Linked DNA regions of Catalinimonas alkaloidigena. The protein of the gene in region 1 binds, or shares a complex with, the protein of each later gene. Links are inferred from orthologs where the notes say so. Each region holds a gene or a part of one and is shown on either strand. Other genes may lie near its edges.

Evidence for each region.
Region 2: the proteins of OKW21_RS28200 (region 1) and OKW21_RS24755 are in contact, whole or in part, in a solved structure (PDB 6M36), measured with the Bacillus subtilis proteins. The link is inferred for Catalinimonas alkaloidigena from one-to-one orthologs.

Annotation. Positions count from the first base shown.
Region 1 is NZ_JAQFIL010000001.1:6,941,931-6,952,557, forward strand. The notes cover bases 3,008-5,858. They hold OKW21_RS28200 (ATP-binding protein), read right to left. Parts: upstream 4,709-5,858; coding sequence 4,307-4,708; downstream 3,008-4,306. Other genes in these bases: mnmG (tRNA uridine-5-carboxymethylaminomethyl(34) synthesis enzyme MnmG), read right to left, coding at 3,008-3,816; ybeY (rRNA maturation RNase YbeY), read right to left, coding at 3,853-4,290; OKW21_RS28205 (DUF4175 family protein), read right to left, coding at 4,712-5,858. In the rest of the region: OKW21_RS28185 (Ig-like domain-containing domain), read right to left, coding at 1-1,869; more of mnmG, read right to left, coding at 1,954-3,007; more of OKW21_RS28205, read right to left, coding at 5,859-8,026; OKW21_RS28210 (exodeoxyribonuclease III), read right to left, coding at 8,130-8,897; OKW21_RS28215 (hypothetical protein), read right to left, coding at 8,901-9,260; OKW21_RS28220 (ComF family protein), read left to right, coding at 9,375-10,052; gliding motility lipoprotein GldJ, read right to left, coding at 10,104-10,627. UniProt on the Bacillus subtilis protein: Negative regulator of sigma-B activity. Phosphorylates and inactivates its specific antagonist protein, RsbV. Upon phosphorylation of RsbV, RsbW is released and binds to sigma-B, thereby blocking its ability to form an RNA polymerase holoenzyme (E-sigma-B).
Region 2 is NZ_JAQFIL010000001.1:6,114,378-6,124,828, reverse strand. Bases 7,063-9,737 are described here. They hold OKW21_RS24755 (STAS domain-containing protein), read right to left. Parts: upstream 8,734-9,737; coding sequence 8,392-8,733; downstream 7,063-8,391. Other genes in these bases: OKW21_RS24750 (GAF domain-containing SpoIIE family protein phosphatase), read right to left, coding at 8,778-9,737; OKW21_RS24760 (ATP-binding protein), read right to left, coding at 7,937-8,395; OKW21_RS24765 (DciA family protein), read left to right, coding at 7,565-7,888; OKW21_RS24770 (aspartate kinase), read left to right, coding at 7,063-7,432. Also shown: OKW21_RS24800 (type III pantothenate kinase), read right to left, coding at 1-640; OKW21_RS24795 (sodium:proton antiporter), read left to right, coding at 807-2,339; DNA replication/repair protein RecF, read right to left, coding at 2,345-3,457; pdhA (pyruvate dehydrogenase (acetyl-transferring) E1 component subunit alpha), read left to right, coding at 3,651-4,613; OKW21_RS24780 (tetratricopeptide repeat protein), read left to right, coding at 4,719-5,465; ribH (6,7-dimethyl-8-ribityllumazine synthase), read left to right, coding at 5,573-6,049; more of OKW21_RS24770, read left to right, coding at 6,104-7,062; more of OKW21_RS24750, read right to left, coding at 9,738-10,451. UniProt on the Bacillus subtilis protein: Positive regulator of sigma-B activity. Non-phosphorylated RsbV binds to RsbW, preventing its association with sigma-B. When phosphorylated, releases RsbW, which is then free to complex with and inactivate sigma-B.

The DNA.
Region 1 (10,627 bases):
ATATGAACTATTGGCAGGCTGTGTCTCCTCTACAACTTCGTAGTTACTATTCAATAGCTGTATAGTGTAGCGTTCGTATTCAGTAGAAACAGTACCAGTAATTGTACCATTTTCAGATGGTTTTTTGAAATTGAATCTTTGAATTACCCGTTGGCTACTGTCATTTTCAATAGACATAAAACTACCGGCTGATATATACAGTACTAAAGGTTTGAGTGTGTTTAGCAATTCTTCACGCTCATAGGTTTGGGAGACAAATTTTTCTTTACTTATATCGAGTGTATCTGCCAGCTGAGACAAGATGCTATTCATGATGTTGACATCTTCTATTTGCTTCAAACTGTCATTTATTGGTTGTAAGGAAGACATACTTTGTGCTAAAATATTAAAGTAGTTTAGTCTTTGCTCTGCCTCATCTGTTGCTTGCAGGCTGTCCAGATACAAACGATTTTGATTTTGTAATTCAATAAATAAGGTACTATCTCTTTCCTGAAGATAGGAAATTAATGAATCTACCAATTGATTCTTATTGAGCTCCTTCTGTATACTTACTTTGTCAAGACGATCATTCCAATTTAATAGTTCATCGTAATTAAGATCAAGGTAAAAGAGTGTATCGTAGCTTAATAGTATACTGTCTGTGATTACTTTTGCGATAGGTTTACTAAATTCAATATTTGTATTTATATTATTTTTTATATCACTTTTTGATGAAATATTCTGTCTCAGCTGCTCTTTCTCTCTGCGAGTCTCAGTAAACCTAATGTAGAGAGTATCTAAGGTAGTTTGTCCTACAGAATCCTGAACGCTAAGAAAACTTCTCAAGCTATCTTGTTCAATGGTTTTATATAAGCGAATAGTTTTATGGTTATCCTGGAAATTACTGTATACATGTCTTATAGTATCCTTTGGTAATTCCGGATTGAGGGAATCTAAATATTGAAGAGAACTTTCTTCCAAATCATCTTGATCCACAGTAAGCTCGTAGTCCATCAATCCTTTATTAGTTTTGATCTCAAAATATTTTCCATTGGCACGGGCACTTTGAACTTCTATTGGTCTTACGTCTTGGTTAAATAATTGTAAATCTACCGTCTTCCCGTACAAAGTTTTCTGAGGTAGTAAGGTGCTATCTTTTACACCTGTAGATAATGAGTCGGGTGGAATAATAGGGTTAGCATCTTCGGGAAGAAGGGCTATAGGTTCTGCTTTAAATCCGAAAGCTTCAGTATTTGAATCAATTTTCAGGTTATTATTCTTATCGTTATAAGCAAATATCTTATAAGTGCCTACTTTGATATAGCGGATAGCATAATTCCCTTCCTCATCTGTTTTAGTGAGGTACATTGGAGGATCCTCAAATGGAGTTAAAGTATCACCTTCTGGATATAGTGCGACTAATACATCTTCACTAGCTTTGTTAGTGAGCAACTCTGTTACTTTCCCTTGTACCTGAAAAGAATCAATTTGACTCCCGGTGCTAAATGCCATGACGATATTATTAGCAGGGTTCTGCTCAGAAATATCTTTGACCGCATCTCTGAAGTTGAAAGTATAAGTAGTATTTTCCTGTAGATCTTCATTTAATTCTACAACTACCGATTGTCGATTTACATAGAAGTCAAAATCCTCTACAGGTGGATTAATAATAATATCTTGCTTGAGCGATCTTGCTTCTACGTACTCATCAAATTCAAGGTAAACTTCATCGTCATCAAAATTAACTGCTTCCAAAGGAGGATACATATTGACCAATGTAGGAGGAATAGTATCTCTTGGGCCTCCAGTAGGTACTCCTCTTCGTGCACATGAGCCGATAGCAATTAAAGTAATCCAAAAAATACAAAGCCAAATATTTTTTACTTTCATGATTTTCTATTTCCAACTAAAATAAAAAAGTGCCTGTTTTTAACGCTTAAAACAGGCACTTTGTATGTCAAAACACGAATTATCTTATTTACCCAAATATATCATTATTATGGATATGTCGGCTGGAGATACACCACTAATTCTGGAAGCTTGTCCTATAGTAGCCGGCCTGATACGGTTAAGTTTTTCGGTAGCTTCAGCAGATAAAGCTTTTACTTTAGCATAGTCAAAACCCTCAGGTATCCTATAGTTTTCCAGGCTCTCCACTTTCTCAGCATGCGCTCTTTCTTTCTCCAGGTAAGTTTCGTATTTGGTTAATATTTCTACCTGGTCTAATACTTCCTGATTATAAGCAGAAAAATATGCATCCAGCTCACTATCCAGTTTTCTTAATTTTGCTATACCTATTTCTGGCCGCTTAAGTAGTTTCTGGATAGAAATTTTTTCTTTGAGCATGGCGGTATTGAGTTCGCACAGGCCTTCGTTATGCTCTTTGGGTGAAGCTCTGAGATCTTTGATCTCTTCCATTACCCTCTCGATATCTCTGCGTTTGTCGTAGACTTTGGAAAGACGCTCGTCCTCAATCAGACCTAATTTATGGGCTTTCTCACTTAGTCTGAGGTCAGCATTATCTTGTCTTAATAGTAGGCGAAACTCTGCGCGGGAAGTAAACATTCTGTACGGTTCCTCGGTACCTTTATTTACCAGATCATCAATCAAAACTCCGATATAGGCTTCGGAACGTTTTAAAATAAATGCTTCTTTTTCATTTACCTTATTGTGTGCATTGATGCCCGCCATCATACCTTGACAGGCTGCCTCCTCATATCCTGTGGTACCATTGATTTGCCCGGCAAAGAATAGGTTTTGAATCAGCTTGGTTTCTAATGATAAGGTGAGTTGAGTAGGAGGAAAATAGTCGTATTCAATAGCGTAACCAGGTCGAAAGAGTTTAGCTTTTTCAAAACCTGGTATCTGTTGAATTGCTTTGTATTGCACATCTTCCGGCAATGAGGTTGAAAAACCATTGACATAGACTTCTACCGTTTTCCAGCCTTCCGGTTCTACAAAAATTTGATGTCTATCCCTTTCTTTGAATCTGTTAATTTTATCTTCTATGGAAGGACAGTATCTTGGGCCCTGCCCTCTTATCCTACCGTTAAACATTGGAGAACGATCAAAACCTGTTTCCAGAATTTCGTGCACATTAAGATTGGTATAAGTAATATGGCAGCTTCTCTGCACCTCAGGTGGTGTGGTATCTGTAAATGAAAATTTTCCAGGGTCTTCGTCCCCCTTTTGTTCTTCCATTTTTGAGTAGTCGAGCGACCTCCCATCTACTCTGGGAGGGGTTCCGGTTTTCATTCTTCCGGATTCAAAACCTAATTTTTGCAGTTGTTCTGTTATACCTTTAGATGCTCTCTCTCCGGAGCGCCCCCCTCCCATTTGCTTTTCGCCAATATGGATCAAGCCATTAAGAAATGTTCCATTGGTTAACACTACAGACTTAGCTTTAATCTCCAGGCCTATGCTTGTCTTGACGCCTACTACTTTATCTTTTTCTACCAAGATGCCTGTGACCATTTCTTGCCAGAAGTCTAAGTTTGGTATGCCTTCCAAAGCTGTTCTCCACTCTTCACTAAACCTCATTCTGTCGTTTTGTGTGCGTGGGCTCCACATCGCTGGTCCTTTTGAACGGTTAAGCATTCTGAACTGTATCATAGACTTATCCGATACTATTCCTGAATAGCCCCCAAGCGCATCTATTTCTCTTACAATTTGCCCTTTCGCAACTCCTCCCATTGCCGGGTTACAAGACATTTGACCTATCTTGGCCATGTCCATAGTAATGAGTAAAGTTTTTGAGCCCATTTTTGCAGATGCAGCTGCCGCTTCGTTTCCGGCGTGCCCTGCTCCTACTACGATCACATCGTATTCTTGAAACATAGGAAAATAAAATTTAAAAACGTTTCACGTGGAACGTTACTTATCTATGTGGAAATCCTGAAAGTACAAATCTAGGTATTTGTCTTCCATCTTCCTCATGGTACTTTTAGAAAAAGTGTCTTTATCATCATATCCCATTAAGTGTAAAGCACCATGAATAATAACTCTCAACAACTCATGAAAGAAAGTAGTTTGTTCAGACTGTGAATTATCATCAACTCTTTCAATGCTAATAAAAATATCGCCATCTAAAGACAAGGAAAATTCACTATTATCAAAAGTGATAATATCGGTGAAATAGTCATGTTGAAGATAGAGAATATTAATCTGAAGCAAATAAGCATCAGAACAAAAAATGTAATTGAGGTTTTCCAGCGTGTACCCTTCATTCAAAATAGCCTTTTCAATCCAGGGAATAGCAGGAGAAAGAATGGAGTGATTGAAATCTACCTCTTCAGTAAAAAAATGAATCAATACCAGTAATTTACTTTTAGTTGATATAAAATACTAATTCGACAATTTGACCATTGTTAAGGAATTTTACCTCATCACATAAGTGCTTCATTAAGAAGATGCCTCTGCCTCCGGGAGTTTCAATGTTTTCAGGAGACGTGGGGTCAGGAAGGTTTTCAAAATCAAAACCCTCACCTTCATCTTTTACAGTGAAGTGAATAGCATCTTCCTGTAGTGCAAGAGAGAGGCTGACGTTTTTTTTGGCATCACCCTGATTGCCATGCCGAATAGCGTTATGAACTGATTCAGTAACCGCTATCATGATATTTCCATAAATATCATCATTCAAATTAAAGCGTTCTTTGGCATTGTCTATGAAGCTCTCAATCATACGGATGTTTTCAGAAAGAGAGGGGATTTCAATGTTTATGGAGTTCATTCTTTATTTTGAATTATTGTTTAATCGTTGGAAATACTTATTAGCCTCATTTTTATAATACGGATTTAATCGTACAGGGACTGTTTTTAGGAGTTCTATTTCTTGTTTTTTTGCTTTAATATATTCCTCAAAGCTTTCAGATGCTTTGCGTTCATAATCGCTCTTAGCGGTTTCTCCTTTTCGTTCATCATCAAGTTCCTGTTCACGCATGGATTTTTCTACTTCTAACAAACGTGTCATAATTTCTTTCTGACGCTCTATCAGTTCAGAAGTTAACTTTTTGTTGACCAAGTCTGTTTCGGTCTCTTCCATTTTCTTAGAAAGTTCGTCTCCAGCACCTCCACCACCCTCTTCATCTGAATCTTTCATCTCCTGCATCATCTTCCGGATTTTCTCTTGTTCTGCTGCCAATTTAGCAAGTTCTTCAGAAAGTGCCCTTCCGGATTTTCCACTTTTGCGGAGCTGATCAATCTGTTCATTTAGTTGACGCTGTAATTCGCTCATGTTCATATTTTGCTGAGACTGACCTGGTTTTTTCTGAGGATTGCCCATAGCATCAGCCATTTGCTGCTGCATTTGACTGAGTACATCATTAAGTAATAGTGCTAAATTATTCATTGAGGTCATAGTAAACTGCTGCTTACTGATGGCTTTATATTGCTGCCTTTCTTTTAATGCCTCCATGCTTTCTTCCATATATTGATTCATGTCTTTCACTTCACGAGTGATAAAGGACTGAATTTGAAATACCCTTTCGGCAAGGGATAAAAGACTATCTTCAATAATCTGTGCATCATCTCTAATTTTGAGTTGCTCCTGAGATAAATCAATAAAGCGTGGGTCATTTTGTTTTACATCCCGAAAGGACTTCATGATGTCTTCCTGATCGAAAGAAAGCGTAATCAAATTATCTAAGATATTACGTAGGTTATCCATGTTTTCCTGCAACATTTCCATCTCCATGCTCTGCTGCATCTGCTGCATCTTTTGCGCCATTTTTTTCATCTGCTGGGCGCTGTTTTTTTGTGACTGCTGGGCCTTCTTACGTTTCCCTTGATCAAGAGATTCTTTAGCTTTTTGTTGTTCTTCCTGAATTTGCTGCTTCTCCTCAGACATGTCCTGCATTGGGGCAGGGTTTTTCAGGTCCTGGTTAAGTTGCTCGAGTTCATCCATTTCCTTTTGAAATTCATCAAACTCCTCATTGAGCTGTTCTTGCTGCTCGCTCAGTTCCTCTGTACTGTTTTCCTTATTTTCAGACGCTTCACCAAGCTTTTCCTGCTCTTCGGCTTTTTCAGAAAGCTCGTCCTCAAGTTCCTCTAACTTCATGTCGAACTTCATTCTTTTGAACAACTCAAGGCTACGCTCAAGCTCTTCTTCCAGATTTTGTTCCTTATCGCCCAGTTCTCTGAGCTTATTCTGAATTTTATCAAGCTCTGCTTGTTCTTCAAGCATTTTTTGAAGCTCCTCGTATAGTTTCTTCGTTTCTTCATCTAATAGTTCCTCCATCAGATTTTGCAGCTGATTAATTTTTTCCTGCATCTCTTCTGATTGCTGGTTGAACTGCTCACGCTTCATATTGGTGGCTTCGTTCTGCTCTTTTAGCTCCTGCAACTCTTTTTCCAACGCTTGTCTTCTTTTGATAATGTCTTCAAGCTTTTGTTTTTCCTGCCAGGAGAGTTCTTTTTTACCTCTCAGTTTTTTCTCCACATCTTCAATTTCTTTTTTAAGCTGCTCTGCCTGCTGAACAGTCTTGCTGATTTGCGTTTGTGTTTGTTCAGAAGATTTGTTGAGGCTTTCTTTTATAGCCTTGCGATCAGGAATGCTGAATACATATGAAGAAGTTTTAGAGGCCTTATAACCATTGACAGCATCATTATCCCATACCTGCAGGAAATAGCGAATTTTATCACCCGGTTGTAGGTTGAAGCTATCAATTTGCCATTGGTGGTAATAACTTTGGTTGTTTTGCCTGGTGTCTAAACCCAGGTTCAACCTTTGATAATTTCCTTCAGCTTTGTTTCCATCATCTGCTTTTTCAAATTTGTAATAAAGTGCCAATTGGGTGAGACCGTAATCGTCTGATACATTTCCACCTAATACCAAAAACTGATACATGGTAGTATCCTGAAATTGCTCAAGACTTATTTTAGGATGCTGATCAGGGATGACATCCAGGAAATAGCGAATATTCTGTTTGTTAGAGCTGTACTCATTCTTAAGGTCAATTTGATAATGATCCGCTTGAAAAATTTGCTTCTCAAATGAGAATACTTGATCTGCCTCTTCCTCTAGTTTATATGACTCCTCTTGTTCAACAAAAGTGAGGTGCATGCTATCTGAAGCGAGTGCATTAAACTTCCAGGTTACTTCGGTGCCCTCCGGTACTTGCAGGTTTCCAACATTATTCAAGCGCTTATCTTCTTTACCCAAATAATCAGGATAGTTAAGGAAAACACTAAAATCTTTCAGATTAGGCCGTTCCACTACATTGACATTATATTCTTGTGTGCTAAAACCAGCAGCCTCAATAGAAAAGCTGACATCACGTTGAATATTCTGGAAGTTATATTGAAAGATGCCTGCTTCATTAGAAGACATACGAAACTTGCGACCTGCAGTAATAAGATAGACTTTATCAGGCATGGCATCCCCTTCAATGGCTAAATCAACGGAGAAGTCTTCATTTTTAAATGCCAGTAAAGTTTCGGTTTGGAGATGGAAAGTAAAGGGCGCTTCAGGTACAAACTCCTTATTAAAGTTGACCAGACGTTCATTGCTCTCAGAAAATAATTGGGGTATAGAAACGAACAGGAAAAGAACCAATATTGCGGGTATTGCCAGGTATTTGATGTACTTGAGATTATCCTTTAGATTGATGGCTACGGGGAAAGAAACAACAGAAATTTGCTGAGTCTTTTGGGCTATACTTGCACTTAATAAGGTATTATCAACATCAGTATTTCTCTGAAGCTGAAGAACATTCAGAAGTTTATCTTTTACTTCAGGAAAAAAAATACCGATTTGCCTTGCCGCCTCCTCATCGCTTATCTGCCTTCTGTTATTATATACTCGAAGCAAAGGGTCAATCACCCATTTATAGAGTATAAAAATAAATACTGCAATAAAGAGAAAAAAAAGAATTGTTCTTCCTACAGAGTTAAGACGAATAGTATATTCCAGAGAGCTAACAACCAAATAAACAGTAAGTAGTACTGCTCCAAAATATATACTTCCGCGAGCGAGCTTATTGAGATAAAATTTTCTCTTGTAAAGCTTGAGTTGCGTAATGACATTATTGGTGTTCGCTTCTGAGGCCATACTCTTAGAAATGAAAGGTTTAAATGTATAGAACTTATAAAACCGGAGATATAGTTCAAGCTATCTGGATAAAAAAATTACATTAAGAAATATACTCCTTTATTTACAAGTCTTTCAGTTCCAGCACAATCGGACAATGATCTGAGTGCTTTACTTCACTCAAAATAGAAGCTCCCGATAAGCGGTTCTCCATATTTTGAGTAGCCATATGATAGTCAATTCGCCAACCTTTATTTTTCTCACGAGCCCGGGCACGATAACTCCACCAGGAATATTGGTGGGGTGATTCATCAAAGTAACGAAATGTATCGATAAAGCCAGTTTCTAAAAAATTAGTCATCCAATCTCTTTCTTCAGGTAAAAAGCCCGAAGAGTTTTTGTTTCTTACTGGATCGTGAATATCAATAGGGCGATGACAAATATTGTAATCACCACTTATGATGAGATTAGGGTATTGGTTTTTTAGGCTTTGAATATACTGTTCGAAATCGCTTAGCCACTTCATTTTAAAATCCTGGCGAATGTCTCCGCTCGAACCAGATGGCATATAGACACTCATTACTGAAAAATCAGCATAATCTGCTCTAAGTACTCTACCTTCGGCATCATAAGTATCCATACTACAACCATATTCTACCTGCAGAGGTTTGGTTTTACTTAAAATCCCTACTCCACTATAACCTTTTTTGATAGCAGGCATCCAATAGGTATGGTAGCCTAAATTTTCAAAATCCTTAATATTAATTTGTCCCGATTGTGCTTTAATTTCCTGAAGACAAATGATATCAGCATTATCCTCTTCAATCCATTCAACGAAACCTTTTGCGACAGCTGCACGAATTCCATTGACGTTATAAGAAACAATTCTCATGTATTATATTTCTATACCAAGTTCTTGATTAAAGTAATCAATAATATGCATTTTCAGAAGTTTTTCTTGCTCAAGTAAATCAAAATGAGGAAGCTTTTTGATTAATTTCCAGTGGGGCCAGCCCTGTTGATCAACCCCCTCTAACTGATAGAAGCCGGAAAGAGAAAGCACTTTACAAATGGCAATGTGCATCAGATCCTGTTTTTCTTCTTTTGAAAAATGCTGGAAGCCTTTGCCCAGCTCTTGGACTCCGATAAGGAAAAGAACACCATTGAGGTCTTTAGGTTTTTTTCCAAGCATCTCCTCTACCCTATTAAGAAGCCTATGCCATTTCCGCTCCAGTTCTAAATCCTTTTTGTACATAAAATTTTGTTCACCATTATTAAGAAATGTTACTCTTGTAATACCCAATTATAAAGTAAGGAAGGATACAGAAAAGTAAATGATATCTTCAGTAAAATTTTATACGTACTTAAGATGTTCAATGATTTTATTTCATTGTTATTTCCCCATTGTTGTGTAGTAAGCAAGCTGCCTTTAGCCAAAGGTGAGCAGTATATTTCCACTTCATTTGCCAATGCTCTCCCCAAATACGATCTACATCATACAAATGTGAACTTGGAAAGGAAATTTTCAGGCCTCGTTGATATAAAGTATGTATTAGTGTATTATAAATTCAGCAAAAAAAGCGGAGTCCAAAAAATACTCCATCACCTTAAATATAGAAACCTTCCTGAGATAGGAATACTTACAGGGAAATGGTTTGGGCATTCTTTAAGAGCAGCAGGATACCAAGACAAATTTGATCTGATAATTCCCGTTCCATTACATAAATCAAAACAAAGAAAAAGAGGCTACAATCAAGCTGACTATATTGCCAAGGGAATAGCAGAAGTTCTAGAAATAGACTGGTCAGAAAATATTCTTCAGAGGAAAGTAAATACCCAGACTCAAACGAAGAAAAGCCGGGCTGAGCGCTTCAGTAATACGGAGAATATTTATGCAATTCAGAATCAAGCTTTTATAAAAGAGAAGAGGATTTTGATTATAGATGATGTGATTACCACCGGTGCTACTGTAGGACAATGTGCTGACTTAGTATTGAAAGAAGGCGGTAAAGAGGTAAGTGTAGCTGCACTTGCAGCAGCAGAATAAAAAAGACTTGACAAAACTGCCAAGCCTTCAAAATCAATTTACCTAATTTTCTTAGTAATTTGTTCCAGCCCTGATCATTGCACAGCGAAAACCAATCGTAGCAGTAGCGGAATCTTGCTCAATATAGCGGCGAGTACCAGGTGATAGCCAGTAAGCTACATCAGCCCAGGAACCTCCTTTATATACTCTTAGCTCATTAGTGATTAGTGAATTATAATCTCCAGCGTAATTAGGATATTCTTCATTATCATATTTTTCTTCAGGGTCAAGTGTACCATCACGACGAATAGGGTTCAGGTCACTAAAGTCTTGGAAAGAAAGAGGACGATACACATCAATTACCCATTCATTCACATTGCCAGCCATATTGTACAATCCAAAATCATTGGGAGGATATTCGTAAATATAGTCAGTGATCATCGCGCCATCATTAAGCTTACCTGCAATACCAGCATAGTCACCGCGGCCTCGCTTAAAGTTAGCCAGGAAATAACCCATTTCTTTGCCATAAGGATTACGGGTAGCATGCCCATCCCAAGGATAAATACGTTGGTTGGTATGGTTTTCATCAAGAT
Region 2 (10,451 bases), 830 kb from region 1 along the record:
AGATCGCATCCCCTCCACAGATTACAACCTGCAAATCTCCGAATTTGTCCCCATACATCCGAATCATTTGGGTTATTTCTGCTATTGTACCATGTAACACACCACTTTGGAGTGCTGAAAGGGTACTGTCTCCTGCCAGAGGAACTTCTTTTATTTCTTTATGTAATATATCAACTAACGGTAAGCGGGAAGTAAAATTATGCATGGCTTTCGCCCGCATTTGTATACCCGGTGAAATGCTGCCTCCCCAATAGTTTTTTTGAGCATCAACAATGTCATATGTGATGCAGGTACCCGCATCTATGGCTAAAGCATTTTGATCTGGAAATAATGATAAACTTCCGGCTACTGCTGCAATTCGGTCTGTGCCAAGTGTATTGGGCGTTTGATAGTGATTATGAAAAGGCAGGGGCGTAGAAGCATTAAGCAGAAAGTAATGTGAGTGTCTGGCTACTTTTTCCTCTAAATCTGCCAGCTTTCCGGCTACAGATGATATCATAAGGGCATCATAGTTTCCCTGACAGATAAGCTGATATGCCTCATCTGCATTCAACTGAGGAAAGGTTTGTTGCACCTGTCCGTTTACAAATAAGCCTGCTTTTGCAAAAGAATTACCGATATCTACAACTAAATTCTTCAAAAATATTTGTGGTTTATCGAATTTAAATTCAAAAACTTTACGATTATACTATCTTTGCTCATATCAGTTTTAAGTTTAAAGCTTAAAATTGTAAAATGACATCATCAAAGCTTATGTTTTCTGAATACTATTAGCTTTGACTACATACACAAACTAACCATTCTAGATGAGCAAGGGCGCGTATACTCTTTTGATTTTTCTTATCCTTACGTTATTTTCAATCTCCTCTCTCAGGGCTAATCCTGTATCTGATACTTTTTTCTCAAGCCATGAAAACTCGTATGCAACAGCAGCATATGATATCCAGCAGGATCATGGTGCGGGAGATGAGCAAGAGCATGTTTCTGCTGAAGAAGAGCATCACGAAAGTGCTCCCGGCTGGACGGTCATCCCCTTTGTGGTGCTATTATTGATGATTGCTACCGGTCCGCTTTTCTATGAACATTTCTGGCATAAGAACTATCCCATTGTTGCGGTCCTGCTGGCAGTTATTGTGGTGTCTTATTACCTCTTTGTGCTGCACAATCAGCATGAACCGGTGCACGCTCTGGCAGAATATGTGCAATTTATTGCTCTGCTGTCGTCACTCTATATTGCTTCAGGGGGGATACTGATCAAAGTAGATAAAAAAGCTACGCCCCTGGCCAATTCAATCTTGCTTATTATCGGATCAATTATCGCTAACCTGATAGGAACCACCGGGGCATCCATGTTATTGATACGCCCTTTTATTCGTCTCAACAAAAACAGGATAAAAGCCTACCATATCGTGTTTTTCATATTTATGGTAAGTAATGTAGGAGGTGCATTAACACCCATAGGTGACCCTCCGCTCTTCTTAGGTTTTTTGAGAGGGGTGCCGTTTTTCTGGACACTGGAGCACAATTTGATGGAATGGGCGGTTACATTATTAATTGTAGTCATCATATTTTTCGTTGTGGATAGCAGAAACAAGCCGGAGAATGGCCTGGAGGAAGAGCAGGTTACTTATACCAATAAAATTTCGTTAGTAGGTACGCGTAACTTTTTGTGGTTGGGCATAGTCGTTATCGCAGTTTTTATAGACCCCAACAAATTAGATTTTGTGCCCGGCATAGAATACGACGGTGCTACATTCTCTTTTGTGAGAGAAATTATCATGTTTTCTGTAGCTTATCTATCCTTTCGTTTTGCCAGTAAAGAAGCACTCAAAGGAAATGATTTCAACTTTGAGCCTATAAGAGAAGTAGCGTTTATCTTCGTTGGCATTTTCGGAACGATGATGCCCGCCCTTGAGCTGGTCGGTGATTTTGCCCGCTCAGAAGCAGGAGCGGCACTGATTACTCATAATACGCTTTATTGGGGTACTGGACTACTTTCCGGTTTTCTGGACAATGCGCCTACCTACTTAAACTTTCTGGCAGCAGCTATGGCTTCGCAGGGAGCCAGTATTAGCGATGCTAGCGAGGTAGTGGCTTTTGCCCAGGGTGAATATGCGAATAGTGTACTCAGACTTACCGCTATTTCGGTAGCATCAGTATTTTTTGGTGCCATGACCTATATCGGCAATGGGCCTAACTTTATGGTGAAATCCATTGCTGAGCAGATTGGCATCAAAATGCCATCATTCTTTGGGTATATCATTCGTTTTTCATTGCCTATCTTGCTCCCGGCTTTAGTGCTGGTCTGGTTAATATTTTTCGCTTTTATCCCGGCCTAGCCAGATTACATACTATCTACCTGCGTTACTTGCCCCTGATAAATGGTAAATACTTTTTTGTCAGCTTTTATGGGATCAAAAATCTGATAAGTGCGCTCTGGGCGGGCATCTGTGACGAAAAGCTGTCCAAAAGACTGAGCAGCTACCATTTCGCTGAGCTTGCCAATGCGAAAATCGTCCAACTTGTCAAAGACATCATCCAGCAGAAGGATGGGCTTGGTTTTCACTTCTTCCTTGATAATATCAAACTGGCTTAACTTTAGCGAGATGACAAAAGACTTCTGCTGCCCCTGAGAGCCGTATTTTTTGACCGGAAAGCCATTAATCTCAAAAAGAAAATCATCCTTGTGTATCCCTTGTGTGGTACGCTGAGCAAGCAGGTCTCTGCGGTAATTTTTATAAAACTGCTTTTTGAATTGCGGGTTCTCAAAGTCGGATTGATACGTAATCTCTACCTCTTCTTTCTGTCCGGAGAGGTTATTGTAATGCTTGATAAAGGTTGGAAAAAACTGGTTTATGAATTTTTTGCGGTAATTATGAATTCGCTCACCGCTATCTAACAACTGATCGCTATATGAGTCGAGTAAGTCATTATCATAGTAATTTTGTTCGGCAAACTGCTTGAGAAGGGAGTTCCGCTGTTTTAAGGTGTGGTTATAGCGAAGTAGGTGATCCAGATAGTCACCATTGATCTGAGAAATGATGCCATCATAAAACTTTCTACGTATTTCGCTGCCTCCTTTAATAATATCAGTATCATCAGGGGTAATGAGTACTACCGGAAACAGCCCGATGTGCTCGCTGAGTTTTTCGTAAGGAATACGGCTATTTTTATACTGTTTTTTTTGCCCGTTTTGTAAGCTAAACTGTACGTTATACTTTTCGTCCTGTTTATGGAATAAACCCTTGAGCATAAAAAAAGGGGCTTCATGGCGTATATTTTGTGCCTCGGTACTGCTAAATGCACTTTTAGTCAATGACAAATAATAGATAGCATCCAGCAAGTTGGTTTTTCCGCTGCCATTTTCTCCTACCAGGCAATTGATCTGTTTAGAGAAGCTCAGCGTAAGTTCCTCATAGTTCTTGAAGTTGAGCAAACTTATATTTTCAAGCCACATTAGTTCGTTGTTGAATGTTTTTGTGTTATTTTGCGAGGGTAAAACAGTAGCACAGCCTATGTGTTTACTTCCAAGAAGAACTCCATTATTTAATTATTAAAGTATTATGGCAGTAAGTAGTACAAAGGAAAAGTCAAAAACTAAGAAAACATCTTCTAAAGCCAAAAAAACTGAATTTTCTAAAGAAACCTATATGTGGTGGTACGAGATGATGTACCTGTTGAGAAGGTTTGAGGAGAAAGCAGGACAGCAGTACGGCCGTCAAAAAATCAAAGGGTTTTGTCATTTATACATCGGACAGGAAGCCTGTATCGCAGGTGCCGTTTCTGCTTTAAAAGAAGGAGACAAATATATCACTGCATATCGTGACCATGCTCATCCTATTGCGCTCGGTACAGATCCAAAGTACATTATGGCTGAGCTTTTCGGTAAGATTACCGGAGTTTCCAAAGGAAAAGGTGGCTCTATGCACATGTTTGATAAAGAAAACCATTTCTATGGCGGGCATGGTATTGTGGGTGGACAAATTCCATTGGGTGCTGGTTTAGCTTTTGCCGAAAAATATAAAGGTACAGATAACCTTTGCGCTACTTACATGGGTGATGGAGCTACTCGCCAGGGTTCTTTTCATGAAACCCTCAATATGGCTATGACATTCAAGCTACCAGTCATCTTTATTATAGAAAACAATGGCTATGCAATGGGGACCTCGGTTAAGCGTACCAGTAACGTAACAGAACTCTACACATTAGGTGAGTCTTACGATATACCCTCTTTTCCGGTAGATGCCATGAATGTGGAAAGCGTACACCATGCGGTGGCAGAGGCTGCTGAGCGAGCCCGTAAAGGAGACGGACCTACTTTACTTGAATTCAGAACTTACCGCTATAAGGGGCATTCCATCTCTGACCCTGCTAAGTATCGTACCAAAGAAGAACTGGAAGAGTACAAGCAGCAGGACCCCATAGTGCAGTGCATGAACGCTATACTAGAGCATAAATTTGCTACTGAGGATGAACTCAAAGAGATAGAGGATAAAGTGAAAAAACAAGTAGAGGACTGCATAAAATATGCGGATGAGTCTCCTTTTCCTGATCCTGAAGAAGCGCTGAAGGACGTATACGCTCAGGAAAATTATCCCTTCATATTAGATTAATTTCTTTTTAAAATAAAATTTAAAAGAGCTTTGCAAAGAAACGTAAAGCTCTTTTTTTATGTTTAAGAGAAATTAATGTAGATTTGCACCCTTAAATTATATAAGATGGCGAATAGAGTAAAAGGAAACAAGCAGAAGTCGGCTAAGGGTAGTGAAAAGCACGATAACACCGAACTACTGGAAAGTTCTGACGCGCTCAGGGAAACCCTGGTTGATAAAACCGGAACCTTTTTTAAAAACAAGAGGAATCAAAATGTGGCTTTGGGTATAGGTGTTGCTATAGCCCTGGTCATTGCCGGAGTTTTTGGTTATACCTATTATATGGAAAGCCAGAATACAGCTGCACAGGATGAAATGTTCCAGGCTGTATTTTATTTTGAGGCTGATAGCCTGAATCGCGCCCTAAACGGCGATGGTAATAATTATGGTTTCTTGGAGATCATAGACGAGTACGGCGGTACTGAAGCGGCGAACCTTGCTCATTATTATGCGGGGATTGCTTATCTACGTCAGGGAGAATATAATGATGCAATTGATCACCTCAGTGACTTTAGTGCATCTGATATGCTGGTGCAGGCACGTGCTTATGCTTTGCTCGGTGATGCTTATATGGAACTAGAAAATTATGAGGAAGCAGTGAGCCACTATAATAAGGCCGCTGATTATAAGCCTAATCGGTTTTTTACCCCTCAATATTTAGTGAAAGCCGCTTTAGCTTATGAAGCAATGGGAAACTATGCTCAGGCAATTGAAAATTATGACCGTATCATAGAAGAGTTTCCTGAAGCTACGGAATACCAACAGGCGTTAAAACAACAAACCCGGCTACAAGGTCTTGCTTCCGAGCAATAATAAATATACACTGTACCTTACTTGATAAGTAGAGGATAAGGCTGTGCGGTTTCAGGTTGCCGCTTCATGGTCTTATCCTTTTTTTATGAATCTCTATATTGTATTATATGTCTACTGCCCATAAAAACCTAAGTGACCACAAGACTGACCAACTTCCTGATATCTCAACAAAGAAGTTTGCTATTGTAACTGCAGAGTGGAATGAAGAAATCACGGGAGCCATGTATGAGGGCGCGTTTGATACTTTAACAAAGCATGGAGCCCTTGCTTCTAATATTACCAGCAAATGGGTCCCTGGTAGCTTTGAACTATGTCTGGGTGCACAATGGCTGGCTGAGGATGCTGCCGTAGATGCTGTGATCGCCATTGGCTGTGTGATTCAGGGCGAAACACCACACTTTGACTATATATGTCAGGCAGTAGCACAGGGAATTAAAGACATTAATCTTAAATATAATAAACCAGTTATTTTTGGGGTACTCACTACAGATAATTTGGCACAGGCTCAGGACAGGGCAGGAGGTAAGCATGGCAACAAAGGCGATGAAGCAGCCTTTACCGCTATTAAGATGCTCGGGTTCTAGATAAAATAGCAAGCACAAGCACTGTATTTTTTTACATAAATATCCAATTTTACTATGAAAGTTCTCAAGTTTGGAGGTACCTCATTAGGGAGTCCTGAGAGGATGCATGCCGTCGCAGACCTGATCAATAAAGAAGAAGGAAAAAAAATCGTAGTCCTCTCGGCAGTTTCCGGTACTACTAATACCCTGGTGAGTATCGCTACAGCCTTATCAAAACAGGACAATGCTGAAGCAGGTGCAATTATTGAAAAACTCTATGATACGTATCAGGTATACTGCAAGAGCCTTTTACACAATTCGGCTAGCTTTGAAAAGGGGCTTGAAATTGTAGAAAACCATTTTTCTGTGCTGCGCGCTATGGATAAGAGTGACTACAGTGTGGATGTTGAGAAAGAAATACTGGCACAGGGAGAGCTACTTTCAACCAAGCTTTTCGTTACATATCTAGAACAGGAAGGTGTTAATGCCGTGCTTCTTCCCGCCTTGGAATATATGCGTATTAATGATGCTAATGAGCCGGATACCCCTTACATAGCGCAACACCTTAAGCAGTTGCTAAGTCAGTATCCTGAGCAGGAATTGTTCGTAACACAGGGCTACATCTGCCTCAACAGTAACAATCGCATTGACAATCTTCAAAGAGGTGGAAGCGATTATACTGCCTCTTTGGTAGGAGAAGCAGTAAAAGCTACTGAAATTCAGATATGGACGGACATTGATGGCATGCATAATAACGATCCACGGATCGTAAAGCATACCTATCCTATTCCCAGGCTTTCATTTGACGAAGCTGCAGAACTGGCTTATTTCGGGGCTAAAATTTTACACCCTTCCTCCATTCGTCCGGCGCAGCATGCTAATATTCCAGTGAAACTCCTGAATACGATGAAGCCAGACGCTGCCGGCACAATAATTACCGCCGACATTGATCCTGAAAGAGGGTTTACCGCAGTGGCGGCTAAGGATGGAATCACTGCCATTAAAGTAAAGTCCTCACGTATGTTGCTGGCTTATGGCTTTTTGAGGAAAGTCTTTGAGATTTTTGAGAACTATAAAACACCCATCGATCTTATCACAACTTCTGAGGTGGCAGTATCACTGACTATTGATAATAACACCCATTTGTCAGTGATAAAGCAAGAACTTGAAGACTTCGGCGATGTGGAGGTCCATACTGATCATACCATCATTTGTATTGTCGGAAATATGCCTTTTTCTAAAGTAGGAATGCTTAAGCAGGTGCTGGATGCCATGAACGACATTCCAATCCGGATGGTATCTTATGGTGGAAGTAAATTTAACATTTCCCTTTTGATAGACAGTGAATATAAGGCAGAGACACTTACCCGGCTAAATGAAAAAATATTTGGTCAGCAAAGGTAAGCTAAGTCTTTGGTCGGTAGCATCTTAGTAAGCTTCAGTTCTGACAGAGAAATGTTTTTTGCCTACCTAGGTATAGTAATGCTCCCGTATATTTTTAACTTTAGCCTGTAGCAAAATAGAAAATAAGCATAAATGACGTACCAAAGATGGAATAGAGCGCCCTCCGGGCGGAAAGCGGAAACTTCTACAGTAGGCGAGGCTATGCGGGAACTTTTGGATACTTACAAACTAAAAGCTAAATACGAACAGACACAGCTGATCAACTCCTGGGAGAGACTCATGGGGGCTCCTATTGCCAGGCGGACCGACAAGGTTTTTATCAAAGACCGTAAACTTTATGTAAAACTGAGTTCCGCAGCACTTAAGCAGGAGCTAAATATGTCCAAATCTAAGATTCTATCTATTTTTCTTCGGGAGTTTGGGGAAGTAATCGTAGAAGATGTAGTATTCCTCTAAGGAGTTAGATACAATAATGATTTGAAAATAAAGACGCCTGATTTAGAATCAGGCTTTTTTGTTCATAAGAAGTGGAGGCTTAGGAGCAAAGGTGATGCTTTTACGAAGACGATAGATATTGTGGCGTTTTTTGGAGCAGCAGTCAAATTCTATATGATCCATAATTCGCCTGACAAGCATTAGACCAACTCCTCCTTTACGTTTGGTGCCAATAATATCATTAAGGTTAGGCTCCTTATAGTCACAGATATTGAAACCCGCACCTTCATCTCTGATTTCGAAGGTAATTCCTGCACCTTCGTCTACATTAATAATAAGCTCAATGCTCTCATCCGGATTACAATGGTGAGAATGAATCATAAGATTAGCACAAACCTCATCTACTGCCAGTACCAGTTGATGTGCATCAACTTCTGAAAGATTGTAATGACCCAGAATATTGGTTACAAAATCTCTGATACTTTGCAGCTTATCCTTGCAACACGGTACTTTGAAACTGTAATTCATTCGACAAAATCTTTCTTAGCGTCTTCTTCCTTATCAACAATAGTCAGTAATTGATGTAAGCCCAATATCTCAAAAACTTTATACACTTTTTCGTTCATATTAAACAGCACAAGCTTTTTTTCTTTGGCTTCCAACTCTTGGATATATGACATAAAAACACCCAGGCCTGCTGATGAAATATAATGAAGATCTAAGCAATCTACTAAAATCCTTGGACATTCAGCATTTACAGCTTTTTGCATAGCCTCATCCAAATGTATAGACGAGCTAGCATCTACCTCTCCATTTATTTTGATTAAACAGTATTTTTCACCAAAATCAACACTTACATCTACCATAACTATTTAGTTATACGCTAGTTAGCGCGTAATGTTCTTTTACCCTATTTGAACTTAATAATGAGAGCCGTATAGTCATCATCTAAAGCATGACCTTCGCAAAATGCAAAAATATTTTTCAGAAGAGCTTCCTGTATTACTTTCGGATCTTCAGTAGCGTGCTCTCCTAAGAAAAGCTGAAGTCTTTCGTAACCAAACTGCTCATTAGCGGAATTAGCCGCTTCAGTGATACCATCGGTGTATAGCATTACGATATCTCCCGGCGAATAGTTTACCTTTGTTACTTCTATGTATTGATTAAATTTTTCGTTGCGAATTATTCCCAGGCCCAGTCCCTGATTTTCCAGATAAGTGACAGACTGGTTGGTCGCACTGTAATAAAGTGTAGGACAATGCCCTGCTCGTGCAAACTCAATAGTAGACTGAAGGGTATCTACCACAAAGAATGAAGCTGTGATGAACGAAGTTTTCTCCAAACAGCGGCTTAAGGCGCTATTGGCATAGGCAAGAAACTTATCGGGAGAGAGATCAAGCTGAGCCAGACTATGAAATACCCCCTTCATCTGTGCCATATTAAAAGCCGCAGAAGTCCCTTTGCCTGATACATCTCCGATAATGATGATAAACTTGTGTTCATTGATCTGGTAGATGTCATAGTAGTCGCCACCTACCTGATCGGCAGCTTCTGAAAAAGCAGCGATCTCAAAGACCTCATTAGATACGGGTTCCTTCGGAAGAAGGCTCTGATGTACACGGTTCGCAATTTCCAGTTCTTCTTTATAACGTTCATTTTCAATCGTTTCATTGAGAAGCTGGAAGTTCTCTACAGAGATACATGCCTGACTGGCAAAGGTACCAATGATACTTACCATTTCTTTGTTGAAGCCGTCACTTACTTCCTTTAGCACTACGAGGGTGCCAATAGTATTATTCTTAACCACCAAAGGTATCCAAAGTACTGACTTATATTCAGGGAGCTGAAGCAAACGATGTTTTTTACGATGAGAGCGGTAGTCTTTACGCGACAGACGTGGCTTACTAAGCCCTTTGGTTCCGTCGGATTGTAAAGCATCACCTTTTAGTTTTTCCTTTAGTAGAGGAATCTCTTCTTCTTCCACCCCTCTTGTCAACAAAATGTGCTGCTCAAAGTCATCTGTTTCTACCCAGGCTGCATCTGCAAATACAGCCTTTACAGAGCTTTCAAGTAGTATTTCAAAGATCTGGTCTACTTTATAGCCTGCCTGCGTGGACTGGCTCAACCTCTGAAAGTTGATTACCTCCTCCAGCTTTTGCTCAAATACTGATGATGTAGGAAGGTTGAACAATATGACCAACAGGGAGAATATATTGTAAACAAAGGTAAAGCCGAAGAGTGCTAATATAAACGCTACATCCAGTATATTGATGGGAAGGAGTGGGGACTCATACAGATTGTCAAAAGTTTGCCCAAATGAATATAAGTTGTTGAGGAAGAGAACAAGAAAAATACTGATGGCAAGCATGATGATGATGCTCTTCCACTTCTGCTTAAAATCAAGATAAGCTACCCATTTAAGGTTAATAGATAGTACCAGTCCTAGTATCAGGAGTAAGGCAAGAATGATATTGTAGATAATATTGAACTCAACTATCGGGAAAAAATTGAGTATAATGCTGGCTAAAAGCGCATACTCAAACATCTGCCACAATCTTATGAGTCTCTTTGATTTTTGGTATAG